DNA from 4 places in the Pseudoalteromonas sp. GABNS16E genome. Region 1 is predicted to be linked to each of the others. Evidence: predicted binding sites of a transcription regulator. Region 1 holds the regulator's gene; each other region holds the start of a gene.

Region 1 (3,160 bases):
TGGTCCACGTTTCGTTGATAAACCCCGGGTTGGCATCTTTTTTAACGGCAAAATCGGGTACCCACCAAGAGTGGATAACATCATCAGAGGTCATTAAAAAACGCACCTTTTGATTAATTGGCAGTACTAAAGGTTTATCAACCTCAAGTAAGTAATTGGGGTTTTTATTAGCAAGGTTGGCTATTTCGTCTTGAGGGGTAGATAAAATAGAGTAAAACTCTACGTCTTCGCCCATATATTCATAATGCCACTTCCACTGTGACCCTGTAATTTTAATGGTTAAGTCGGCCTTACTGGCATCTTCCATCGCAATGAGGGTTTTAGTGGCAGGGATTGCCATGGCAATTAAAATAACAAACGGAATGGCAGTCCAAAGAATTTCTACTTTGGTACTTTCATGAAATTGGGCAGGAACTGCCCCTTTAGATTTACGGTGATGAATCAGTGCCCAAAACATTATTGCGAACACTATCACCCCAATCACACAACATATTAAAAATATGGTCATGTGTAGCTGATATACATTATTACTTATATCGGTTACGCCCTTGCGCATATTGTATTGGCTATTAGCCAGCACTTGCTGCGGGAACATAATCAACACAAGCCACAAGGTAGAGGTCAGTTTACCCATGTGACGGCTCCTTTGATGCTATTGCGAATGCAAAGCGAAGAGGCATACGGCTTAAACGCCAATTCGTTATTTTTATTTTTTAACCAATCTTATTTTTAATTGGTATCGCTAGGACAACAAAAGGTTTGTGTATATTGTGTGTTCTCATAACTAAAAAGCTGTGAGTTATTGTTAGTCCAGCACATTAATGATTAGCTAAAAAACGTACAACAAGCAAGTTTTAGTATAAAAAACAATCAAGTGATATTTTAAGATTGACTAAATGACGGCGTATTAAATTGTTATTTAACAGCCAAGACACGAGCAAAATTAAGGGATGTAACACGCTTAGGAAGGTAAAAGTATGAGTGAAAAAAAGTTTACAGCCTAAATAATTTTAGGGCGCTTTGAGATGGTGGAAGATTTGTTTTTAAAACAAAAATGCACACTAAAAAGTGCGCATTTATAAATATTACTTAAAAATAGTTAAAAATTACATCCAGTCGGCATTTCTTATTACGCCAACGGCTAACCCTTCAATATTAAAAGATTCGTTTTCAAGGTCTACTTCAATTGGCGTAAACTCTTCGTTTTCGGCGTGTAATAATACTTTTCGGCCTGCTTTTTCTAGGCGTTTTACGGTTACGTCTTCATCTACTCGTGCAACCACAACTTGGCCGTTTTCTGCTGTTTGAGTACGGTGTACGGCAAGCAAGTCACCATCCATAATACCTATATCTTTCATACTCATGCCGTTAACACGCAATAAAAAGTCGGCGGCTGGTTTAAACATAAGTGGGTCTATTTTACAGTGACTCTCAACATGTTCTTGCGCCAAAATAGGCGAACCCGCTGCAACTCTACCTATTAATGGTAGACCTAGTTGCTCAGGCTCCTCTTCTTCAACCAATTGAATACCACGGCTTGCGCCTGGTTTCATTTTAATAACACCTTTTTTGGCAAGCGCTTTTAAGTGCTCTTCTGCGGCATTGGCACTTTTAAAACCGAGTGTTTGCGCAATTTCGGCACGTGTAGGAGGCATACCAGTGTCTTTAATAAAAACTTTTATTAGTTCGAGTATTTGAGCTTGGCGTTTAGTTAATGGTCGCATACAACTGGTTTTCCATACAGTACATTTAACTGTGAGTATATACAGTTAAATAAAAATCGCAAATTTAAATTGTGCTTTAAAATAGCTAAATACACCGCACTTGGATAAATTTTAGGTAATTACAGACGTTCAGTATTTAAAGTGCTATAAATTTGCTTTCAATATAAAGGAGTAATTATGAGTATTTGGCATCAACCCATCACATTAGAGCTTTGCAAACAGTTAGATGAGGGAATAAACGGCCAAGGCACGCTAATGAAAACCATGGGCATAGAAATAACCGAAATAGGAGATGATTACCTGGTGGCTACCATGCCTGCTATTCCTGAGCATCATAATCCTATTGGTATGGTACATGGTGGCGCAAATGTGGTACTTGCCGAAACCGTAGCAAGCTACGCCGCTAACTTTGTCGTGGACTTTACAAAATTTTATTGTGTTGGACAGGAAATTAGCGCCAGCCACTTAAAGGCTTCTCGAAATGGCACTTTAACCGCCGTTACTCGTGCATTTCATATTGGTAAGCGCAGTTCTGTATGGGAAATAAAAATAACCAATAGCCGCGGCGAGCTTTGCTGCGTATCAAAAATGACCGCAGCGGTTGTCGAGCGCAAATAATTAACTATGGCTACTTTTCGATAGGGTAAATCGTTATTTCCATACCAGCGCCAATGGCAGATATACGTAGCAATGTATCTGCATGTAGAGCTTGGTTAAAACACTTAGGTGACGTGCCCGACTCAAAGCCTATATCAAACGTTCTGCGCGAACAGCTTAGCCACTGTTTAAGCGCATTACGTGAACACGACTCTATTAATTCACATAAGTGGTTGATTGCTTTGTCTGGCGTGGTTATATCACCTGAGGCTTCAATACGCGCCAATTGACGATATTCGTCTTTGTCATAATGCAAAACCATCGCGTTTTTCTTTAAGTCTGCCACTAGGGCGCTAATATCTTGTTTAGACTCAAGCTCTAGATCTACATTTAAAAATTGAATTTCCGACATTGTCTGCTTTTTACCCTCTTATAGTTTCATCGCAAACTTTAACGCAGTTTTACTTTTATACCAAATCAACAAAGCGCTAAACATGGCTTTATTCATAGAAAATACCTGTTTAAACGCCATTGGCACCTAATTTGCCTTATAAAACGGGTTAGGCTAGTTACGCTTAATTTTACCGTTTATGTATGAAAGTTATACACACACTGTGTAATTAAACGCTTCAGGAGGACAATTATGGTAGATCATGGCCCGCAAATTAAAAACGACGATCAGTACGATGCGCTTCGAGATGAAGGCATGAGCAAACAAAAAGCCGCGCGCATTGCTAATAGCAATACTCATAAAACCGCTGTCAAAGGCGGCAAAGCCTCAAAGTATGAGCTGCGCACTAAAAAGCAGCTGTACAATAAAGCTAAAGAGCTCGGCATTA
Region 2 (3,160 bases), on a different contig from region 1:
ATTAACAAACGACAAGTCGCTATCAGCATCATCAAGCAAAGTTTTTACTTCTTTAGCCGGCTTTAAATCTTCGCTAATAAATTCCGGTTCTTCTTTTTCAAAGCGCTGTTTTAAGCTGCCTTCAATAATGGCTCCAGCATCAATACTTAGTGTATCGTGAAAAACATCGCCATGAACGTGAGCGCTGCTTTGAATATTCACTTCACTTGCGTTTAGTGAGCCAATAATTTTACCTTTTACAATGACACTTTTAGCTTCAACCACACCTTCAACAATGCCGGTAGAGCCAATTACTAAGTGCTCTGCCTTTATATCGCCATCAATTCGGCCATCTAGCTGCACTTCGCCCTGGCTTGTAAGTGTGCCAGTTAAGCGCACATCTTCAGAAATAATAGAAGGGGTATGATTTACTCTTTTTAATGTAGTTTGACTACTTGGTTGCTTTTTTTTACCGAACACGAGAAAGCGCCTTTGTTATTTTTAGAGGATTGACATGTTTGCCATCGAGTAACACTTCATAGTGTAAGTGGGTGCTGGTACTTCTGCCAGTACTGCCCATTAATCCAATTACCTCATTTTTAGCAATTGTTTGGCCTTTTTTCACTTTAATTTTATTTAAGTGGCCAAAACGGGTGACCAAGCCATTTTTGTGCTCTAGCTCGATAAAGTTACCATAGCCGCCATTTTTACCAGCGCGCAATACACGTGCATCAGCAGGGGCAAAAATTTCGGTTTTATGCCAGCCGGCTAAATCAACACCTTTGTGAAAAGCGCGGCGGTTGTTCATCGGATCTTTACGTAACCCAAAGTTGCTCGAAATATAGTATTTAGCTGCAGGCAAGGGCAGTGAGTTAGGCAGCTCTGTTAAAAAGTTTTCAAGGTTGTTAAGTAATAATAGCTTATCAACAATGGCTAAAAACTGCCCTGGTATTTTAGTTTCATCAAATACATCTAACGGGCCACCTTGCGCAGTGGTTTGTGCGCCCAGTGCTAAATGTTGTTCAAGGGCTGATTCTAAGCCTGCGCCTTTTAACATCGCTAAAATTGCATCATGGCGTTTATTAATTTGCGCATCAATAAGCGCAAAATTGTGCTCGTAGTATTTATTTAAGCGCTCGTAACGTGCGGCAAAAGTGATTGGCGTTAGAAGGCTGGCATGTTTGTCTCTCGGCTCTTCATCTACAAGTGGTTCATGAAACTCGCCTTTGTCTTGATTAACAGGCGATTCAAGTTGTTCTTCTAGTTTTATTGTCTCTTTACTAATAGATGCGGGGAGGGATTCAATCATACCTTGCAAAAGTGCCTGCTTTTGCTCTAGTACTGCAAGTTGTTCTAATTGCTTAGCGTGCAGTGCTTTTTGTTCTTTCACCTGCTTTTGCCACGCTTGTTGTTTGTCAATTTGGCTTTGTTCTATGTCGGTAATTTTATTTGTTTGGCTATAAACACGAAAACTAGAAATACCGACCCAAGTAATAGTGCCTAAAATAAGCAGTACTGTAAAAAGCTGAAACCAAGGCGCCAAAACAACATGCTTAACTTCGCCATTTTGACGAATAAGCAACTGACGGGCTGGGAAAAATTTTTGGTAAAAAGACTTAATAAATACTGACATGGCACATAAACACTCGCTATTAACCGGATTAATGTATCAATTTCAGTCTAAAAAGCCAGAAAAAATTTGTAACTGTTCAAAAATTAATAAAAAAGGGCTGCTATTTAGTAGCAGCCCTTTATTTAAAATAGTCACAAATTAGCTAGCTTGTTGCTCGTCGTTATCTTTTATTGATGCTATGTTGTCGGCTTTTTTAGCTTTAGCTGTACTTTTTGTAGTGGGCTCTTTTGCGCCTTTTAACACAGCCATAAAGTCATCTTTACTCTTTGCAATTTCAAGCGCAAGCGATTCAACCTGTTGCTCGCTCAATGGTACATCTACTTTTTCCAGCATCACCTCAAGCGATTCTGCTATATCGAGCATTTTGTCATAGGCATCCGCTTCTTTTTTAGTAGTAAACGTCATTCGCTCAACTCCGTTTCGTTCTACAACATATTTAACAACAACAGCCATGATCTCTCCTGCTTGATTGCGTGGTAATGTGGTTACTGACCCGCAGGTCACTGTTTTTATATACAGTAAATGTTTGTGTGTAAAATTGCAAGTATTCGGTGCATTTTTAGCTTGTCATCAATTTGACAAAAAAGCGTAACTTTACTTTAGTTAAGCAATCACTTGTTGTACCAGCTGCATTTTAGGTTTTCGGATTTAGGTGATTATGCACTGGAAATAATGTAAGTGATGCGCGTTGCTCCTTATTTAACATTATTTCCTCAAATAAAAATTAAGCACATGTTTAAAGCCAAATTAGCCGTTTAACTATAACGCTTTGGTATAAACAAAAATAAGGAATGACAAATGAAAAATCTATTAACGCTACTTATTATTAGCTTTTTAAGCTTTAGCGCGTTTACCCACGCTAACCCTGTTGAAGATAAGCCTATGGTTGAAATGCCGCAAGCGCCGGTTATTAATATTAATAGTGCCGATTCAGAAATGCTGGCCAAGTTGCCTGGTATTGGTAAGAAAAAAGCGCAGGCTATTGTTGATTACAGGGTTGAAAATGGCGAATTTGCCCAACTGAGCGATTTAGCTAACGTAAAAGGAATAGGTAAAAAGCTTGTAGCTAAACTAGAAGGAAAAGTGTCTTTATAATAGGCAGGGCGCTAAGCGCCCTGTGAATACTGCTCAAGTGCTTTGGCTAAATATTTTTTAGCGAAGTTTATTTCAATCGGGGTTGTTAAAAGCGGGTAACATAGGCCACCTAAAATTAAAAAGGGAATGAGTTCCCACCCTTTAAAAACAGTAAATAATAAAAACAATGGGCTGAGCAATATCAGCTTTACTATTCTTAATAACACTCTATCGGTGGCAGGTAGCATGCTTAGCGCAATAGCAACAACGGCTTGTCGCTGCCTCACTTTAAGGTGCTTTAGTTCAGGCAGCTGACTGGTAAAAAACGTAAACATATTAAATAGTCTTTTTAGTAAGTAAGCGAGTGGTAACAATTACAAAAAGCGTGATAGTAAATAACGCAAATAGTATTTCCATCCATGCTGGCATACTTAATCCCGCAAATTGCCAATCGATATTACCGCAATCCCCTGT
Region 3 (3,160 bases), on a different contig from region 1:
CACAAGACTGGCCTGTGTCTTTTCATAAGCTTGATAACCATCAACATGTAAGTACCCTTGATAGCCATCAAGATAATCCATCACGCAGGCGGCTGCGCGACTAGTGTGCTTTTCTAGCCTTATTATGGCAGTGGTAGTGATTATTTTTCTTATCGTTGTGACAACCTTCTGAATTAGTTCGACCGCTGTGAGCTGATATTAAAGATGAGTAAATAAGTATCAATAGTAATACGAGTGCCTTCATTTTAATCCTTAGTTATTACAATTTGTATAGATATTATTTGTTTTTGGGTGATAGTAATAGTGAATTAATACATTTCTCAGTCACATTTAATTATAGGTATATCTGACCAGCGTGTTGTGTAATGGGGTGATAAGAAGGCTCGCTTCATATTCCAGTTTTGGGAGAGCCTTTCACCCCCGAGTGATAAAGCTCCCACACCATAGCGTTTGTTGACTTCATCTAAGCATTGCATAATCTTTGGTTTGTCTTCACTGACTGAAAACATATCGGCCTGCTGGTATAGCTCACTTTCAAGCTCCATTGCACCTATACCACATCGATAAAAACGAACATTGGGTTTGAATATGTCATCAATAACTCGTGAAACAGCCTTGGCGATAACGCTGGTATCTGCTGTGGGTATGGGAAAGTCATAGAGCAGAGATTTTTTATAATATGACTCTTCATGTGGAGAGCTGGCTGCAAAGATAACGATGCGCTTTGTTAATGAACGTTGCTTTCTAAGCTTACGTCCAACGATTGCAGCATGTGTGGTCAGTGCTGATTTTAAGGTTGTTACATCACTAATTCGTTCACCAAAACTGCGAGTCGAAAATATCTCTTTTTTATTTTGTTTTACTTCATCCCAATTTAAACAAGCAACACCGTTTAATTCGCTGACAGTTCGTTCAACCACAACACTGAACATCCTTCTCATCTTCTTTGGATTTTGTTGTGCCAAGTCCAGCGCGCTTTTTATACCCATAAACTTAAGCTGCTTTCCTAGCCGAGAGCCAATCCCCCATACATCAGTAACATCCATTCTTGCGAGAATGTTTTTACGAGATGATTCGTCATTAATGACGGCTATACCATTAAAACCAGACAGCTTTTTTGCCGCGTGATTTGCAGCTTTTGCGAGCGTAGGAGTCGGGCCAAACCCGACTCCTACAGGTAAACCAGTTTCACGCCATACAGCCTGCCTAATAGTATGACCATATGCCGACCAGTCGTCGATTATATTTGAAAAGCCAGTGAACCGTAAAAATGACTCATCAATACTATAAACATAGTGGTCATCACAAAAGCGATTTATCACAGTCATCATTCGCTCACTTAAGTCAGCATAAAGTTCGTAATTTGATGAGCGTACAACCACATTATGCTGCGTTAAATAATGCTTAATTTTAAAATAAGGTTGGAACTTAGGTATATTAAGCCTGCGTCCTATTGGGCATACAGCACAGATGCAGCCATCATTATTTGTCAGGACCACTACCGGCTTAAAGCGTATAGAGGGGTCAAAAACCTTTTCTGCACTGGCATAAAAAGCGACAGCATCGACTAAGGCATACATCGGCTTAACTCAACTTTATTCTTATGAAGACGAATGCTGGTTGTTACCACACCTTCAAGTTTGAAGTCATCTTCGGGAGAAATATAAACCGACGAATAACTTTTGGATGCAGAGATAAGTAAACGATTGGACTTATCAATGATTTTACACACGAATGTACCATTGTAGCTGGCAACGATGACATCACCTGTATTGACATTTTCAGCTCTATCAACAACTAATAAATCACCGTCAAATATCCCCACATCTTGCATTGATTGACCTGATGCTAACCCAATAAAGGTTGCATTTGGGTGCTTAATGATTAATTCATCCAACGAAATACCTAGCTCTGTGTATTCCGCAGCGGGAGATTCAAAACCAGTAATACCAGCTTCAATAAAAATGGGGATAACAAACATACACGCCTCAATACTGTTTGTTTATACAGTATAATTGAGCGGGTTAAGTTATGCCATGTTACTTTTTATTTTTTTAGTTTTATTGCAATTCATAACTTAAAAAATTTCTCTATACTTTAAAAAAACATCATAAATTACAGGTAGTAAAAATGTTTTTTTGTTAGAGTTATGACACAAGGAAGCGGAGATTCACTATGAGATTAATTTAAAGTACCGCTAAAAACACACCACAATACGGAAATTACGCATGAGTACCCCACTGACAGACATACAGTTTGTTTCAAAGTTTAATACCAGTTTTGCTGAGCGATACGAAAAAGCCAAAAATTTATATTTTGATGCCCCAATTCAAACTTTAGTTGAATTAAGGGGGTTATTAGCGCTGTTATGTGATGAAATCATTGCTGAATATTTAGTCGAAACTGCTGGAAATAACCTAAATGATAAAGTAAATGGTATAAAGGCTTCTAATCAATTTAGGCTGTCTATAATAGATTATATGCATAAAGTTAGAGAGGCAGGCAATAAAGGAGCTCATCCAGAAAAGTACCAGATATCTTATCCGGAATATCAAAAGCTTGCACTAGAGACTCTTCAGACTTTCTGCACTTTAATCGAAGATTATTGGGTAGGAAGAACATCAAAAGTCCCAGCATATGAGTTTACCTTTGATATAAACTCACCGGTAAAAGAGTGGTGTTATCAAGCACTGTTTAACAGTGATAAAAATGCGAAGTTTGAACTTGGAATGGCTCTATTTTATAAGTACCAAGAGCAATTTGAGGGTGATGATAAATTCTATATCGACCAATCACCACTTATGAAGTCAATAGATTTCATTGAAGAAGCTGCATCAGAATTCCACCCTGAGGCTTTATTTGAGTACAGCCACATTTTATTGAACGGCATACATCGAGACAAGGATATTGAAAAGGCAAAGGGTTATCTTTATAACTCAGCGAATAGAGGTTTCACAAAGTCAAAAATTGCATTTGGTCAGTTAATATATGAGTGTAATGAGCCACATGTTGAGGACATTGAAGAGGTAATACGCTTCCTTGAAGAGGCTGCAACTGATGGAGAAGACCAAGCACAGTTTTTGCTTAGTCAAATATATGCTACATCAAAATTCGGTCTAAAGAATGACGCACAATCCTCACAATGGTTTGAAAAGTCAAT
Region 4 (3,160 bases), on a different contig from region 1:
GAGCGCTTTGCAATTTCGGTAGCGCCATCGTCGCACATTTGTAAATCTAGGTAATGTGCAGAGCGCCCCACTATATGCGATAAGTCAGCTACTGAGTAAAACTCTAAGCGCTGCACTATACCAAAACGGTCTCTAAGTGGTGAGGTAAGTGAGCCTGCGCGTGTTGTCGCGCCAATAAGCGTAAACGGCGGTAAGTCTAATTTAATAGAGCGTGCAGCGGGGCCTTCACCAATCATAATATCGAGTTGGTAATCTTCCATTGCGGGGTAAAGTATTTCTTCAACTTGTGGGCTGAGTCTGTGTATTTCATCAATAAACAGCACATCGCCTTCTTCAAGGTTAGTAAGTAATGCAGCAAGGTCGCCGGCTTTTTCAAGCACTGGGCCTGAAGTGGTTTTAATACTTACATTAAGCTCATTGGCAACAATATTAGCAAGCGTGGTTTTACCTAAGCCCGGCGGGCCAAATATTAATAGATGATCAAGCGCTTCACCGCGGCTGCGCGCTGCCTCTATAAATATTTCCATTTGCTGCTTAACATGCGGCTGACCTTTGTAGTCGGCTAAAAGCTTGGGCCTTATTGCGCGGTCTATGGTGTCTTCGTTGGTTTTTTCGCTCGCGTCAATTAAACGATCAGCTTCAATCATGGGTTACTCACAACATTGATTTTAAAGATTCTTTAATAAGAACCTCAGTAGACATATCGGGTTTACTTACCGATTTTACTGCTTTTTGCGCCTGTGGCAATTTATAACCAAGCGCAACAAGTGCCGATACGGCATCGTCTGCGGCATTATTGGCAATTGTTGCATCGCTAGGGGGCTCTATAACGGCGTTATCGCTATATGGCGTAAATAAATCGTTACCCCAATCTTTTAAGCGGTCTTTCATTTCTAGCACTAAACGCTCAGCGGTTTTTTTACCCACACCAGGTAATTTAACCAATGTTGTGGCATCTTCGTTGTTTACGCAACTAACAAATTGTTGCGCCGACATGCCCGATAAAATAGCTAAGCCTAGTTTAGGACCCACACCATTTGCTTTTAATAGTTCTCTAAAAAGCGCGCGCTCGGTTTTATTATTAAAGCCAAATAATAGTTGTGCGTCTTCGCGTACTACAAAGTGTGTGTACACTATGGCGTTTTCGCCAATATTGGGTAAGTCGTAAAAACAGGTCATGGGCATTTGTACTTCGTAGCCTACGCCGCTTACTTCTAATAAAATTTCAGGCGGTTGCTTTTCAACTAAAGTGCCATTTAAACGGCCAATCATACTTATTTCCTTAAACGTCCTCTAACGGTTTTGCTTGCGCTACCCGCTAGTTTTATTAAATTTTGTTCTGAGTGCGCATGGCAAATTGCAATGGCAAGCGCATCGGCCGCATCGGCTTGCGGTGTGCCAGGTAATTTTAAAATATTTTTTACCATGTGTTGCACTTGCGACTTATCGGCGCCGCCATTCCCTACCACGGCTTGTTTAATTTGCCGTGCTGAGTATTCAAATACGGGTAAGTCGGCCATAGAGGCTCCCACTATGGCGGCTCCTCGGGCTTGGCCAAGTTTTAGCGCGGCATCCGGGTTATGCGCCATAAATACTTTTTCTATGGCAAAGGTTTCGGGGGAGAACTGCTCTATTATTTGCGTGATCCCTTGGTAGATCATTTTTAATCGTATGGGGAACTCATGCTCGGCTAATTTAATACACCCGCTTCCTAAATAGGTAAATTTAGCGCCTTGATGCGCAACCACACCATAACCGGTTAAACGCGAACCTGGGTCTATCCCTAAAATAATGGCCAAACAGCACACTCATTATTGTTATTTTTCAATAACGGTAATAATGCCAGAGCACTGTATAAATTACCAGTGGCGAGTAAAAACAAAAACGCCCGCTACTTAGTGCGGGCGTTTAGCGTTAAAAGTATAGCTTAGGCTAAAGCACGTACTAAGCCTTGGGTATTTTGTTTAAGTTTACGGGCAATCATAAAGTAGCCAAGTGCGGCTACAAATACCCCGCCCGACACAGGCCCTATTAGCCAAATTGCTGGGTGCAATTTACCGGCTAAGTCAAACATTTGCTGCTGAACAATCAGCAAGGCTACATCACTAAATAATGCAGCAACAAACCCGGCTAAGCCACCTAATAGCAAAAACTCATAAAGCGTCGCATTTTTTATTAGCCGCCCTTTGGCGCCTAAAGTTCGCAGTATTACTATTTCTTGCATTCGCTCGCCAAGGCTCGCTTGCACCTGAGATATAAGCACTAATGCGCCACACAACACCACAATAGCAAGCACAAAGCCAATAGCTAACGACACCTGCTCAATGGTTGATTGTATTTGCTTAACAAAGTTATCTACATCGATGGCGGTAATGGTTGGATAAGTGCGCAGTAACTGGCTAAACGCTTTCTTTTGCTCTGGCTCTATACGCACAGATGAAATATACGTAGCCGGAAAATCTTTTAGTACATCGGGGCTTAAAATAATAAAAAAGTTAGGTTTTAGCGTCGCCCAATTTACTTTACGCACGCTGGTAATTTTGGCGTCAAATGATTGCGCACCAATTAAAAATGTTAAGGTGTCGCCTATTTCTACGTCTAGGCGCTCCAGCATGGACTCCTCAACCGATGCCTCACCCACTGCGCCTTCGCCAAACCACTGCCCTTGCACAATTTCGTTTTGGGCTGGCACATTATCAAGCCAGGTTAGGTTAAGCTCACGGCCTATGCCTGAACGCGCTTCTTCATCTTTTTTCTCGTTATCTTGCAACGACACTTTACGCGCAACAAGCTCGCCATTTACCGCATTTACTCGCCCACGAATGGTCGGATAAAAATCCGATACTAAAATATCGTTCTCTGCTAGGTAATTATTTACAGGCTCAAGTTCGTTTTGCGTAATATTAACTAAAAATGCATTAGGCGCATCGGCGGGTAATTGAGACTGCCAATCTGAGATCATGTCATTTTTAAGCACAATCAAAAACAATAGCAATTTTATCGCCAACGAAAAGCTAATAAGCTGCACCGCATTTACGTTGGCACGCTTTTGTATAGAGGCAATAGCTAACGACCAGCTGTTGCCTGGTTTTAAGCCTAATTTACGGCCACCGCCAAATATTAGTTTTGAAATAACAAACAAAACCGCAATCAAAGCAAG

The links. Region 1 encodes LexA, which represses DNA repair genes until DNA is damaged. Its sites were predicted from a motif close to TACTGTATNNNNATACAGTA; they were not measured.
Region 2: a site for LexA is predicted at 2,114-2,133, ahead of PSI06_RS02840 (YebG family protein). Genes of this name have one in related genera too.
Region 3: a site for LexA is predicted at 1,993-2,012, ahead of umuD (translesion error-prone DNA polymerase V autoproteolytic subunit). Genes of this name have one in related genera too.
Region 4: a site for LexA is predicted at 1,849-1,868, ahead of ruvC (crossover junction endodeoxyribonuclease RuvC). Genes of this name have one in related genera too.

What each region holds. Positions count from the first base shown of each region.
Region 1 covers NZ_JAQREZ010000020.1:38,791-41,950, forward strand. Annotated here, with positions in the region: gene coxB (cytochrome c oxidase subunit II) at 1-634, opposite strand, end outside; gene lexA (transcriptional repressor LexA) at 1,107-1,724, opposite strand; gene PSI06_RS10065 (PaaI family thioesterase) at 1,902-2,342, shown strand; gene PSI06_RS10070 (hypothetical protein) at 2,353-2,733, opposite strand; gene PSI06_RS10075 (DUF7218 family protein) at 2,965-3,160, shown strand, end outside.
Region 2 covers NZ_JAQREZ010000004.1:3,079-6,238, reverse strand. Annotated here, with positions in the region: gene PSI06_RS02850 (bactofilin family protein) at 1-459, opposite strand, end outside; gene PSI06_RS02845 (M23 family metallopeptidase) at 449-1,612, opposite strand; gene PSI06_RS02840 (YebG family protein) at 1,751-2,065, opposite strand; gene PSI06_RS02835 (ComEA family DNA-binding protein) at 2,411-2,707, shown strand; gene PSI06_RS02830 (DUF6170 family protein) at 2,719-3,021, opposite strand; gene dsbB (disulfide bond formation protein DsbB) at 3,023-3,160, opposite strand, start outside.
Region 3 covers NZ_JAQREZ010000104.1:23-3,182, forward strand. Annotated here, with positions in the region: partial or broken gene PSI06_RS20660 (IS66 family transposase) at 1-153, opposite strand, end outside; gene PSI06_RS21760 (YHYH domain-containing protein) at 101-244, opposite strand; gene PSI06_RS20665 (Y-family DNA polymerase) at 321-1,580, opposite strand; gene umuD (translesion error-prone DNA polymerase V autoproteolytic subunit) at 1,568-1,981, opposite strand; gene PSI06_RS20675 (DUF4145 domain-containing protein) at 2,229-3,160, shown strand, end outside.
Region 4 covers NZ_JAQREZ010000036.1:7,435-10,594, forward strand. Annotated here, with positions in the region: gene ruvB (Holliday junction branch migration DNA helicase RuvB) at 1-647, opposite strand, end outside; gene ruvA (Holliday junction branch migration protein RuvA) at 655-1,272, opposite strand; gene ruvC (crossover junction endodeoxyribonuclease RuvC) at 1,275-1,799, opposite strand; gene PSI06_RS14225 (ABC transporter permease) at 1,928-3,160, opposite strand, start outside.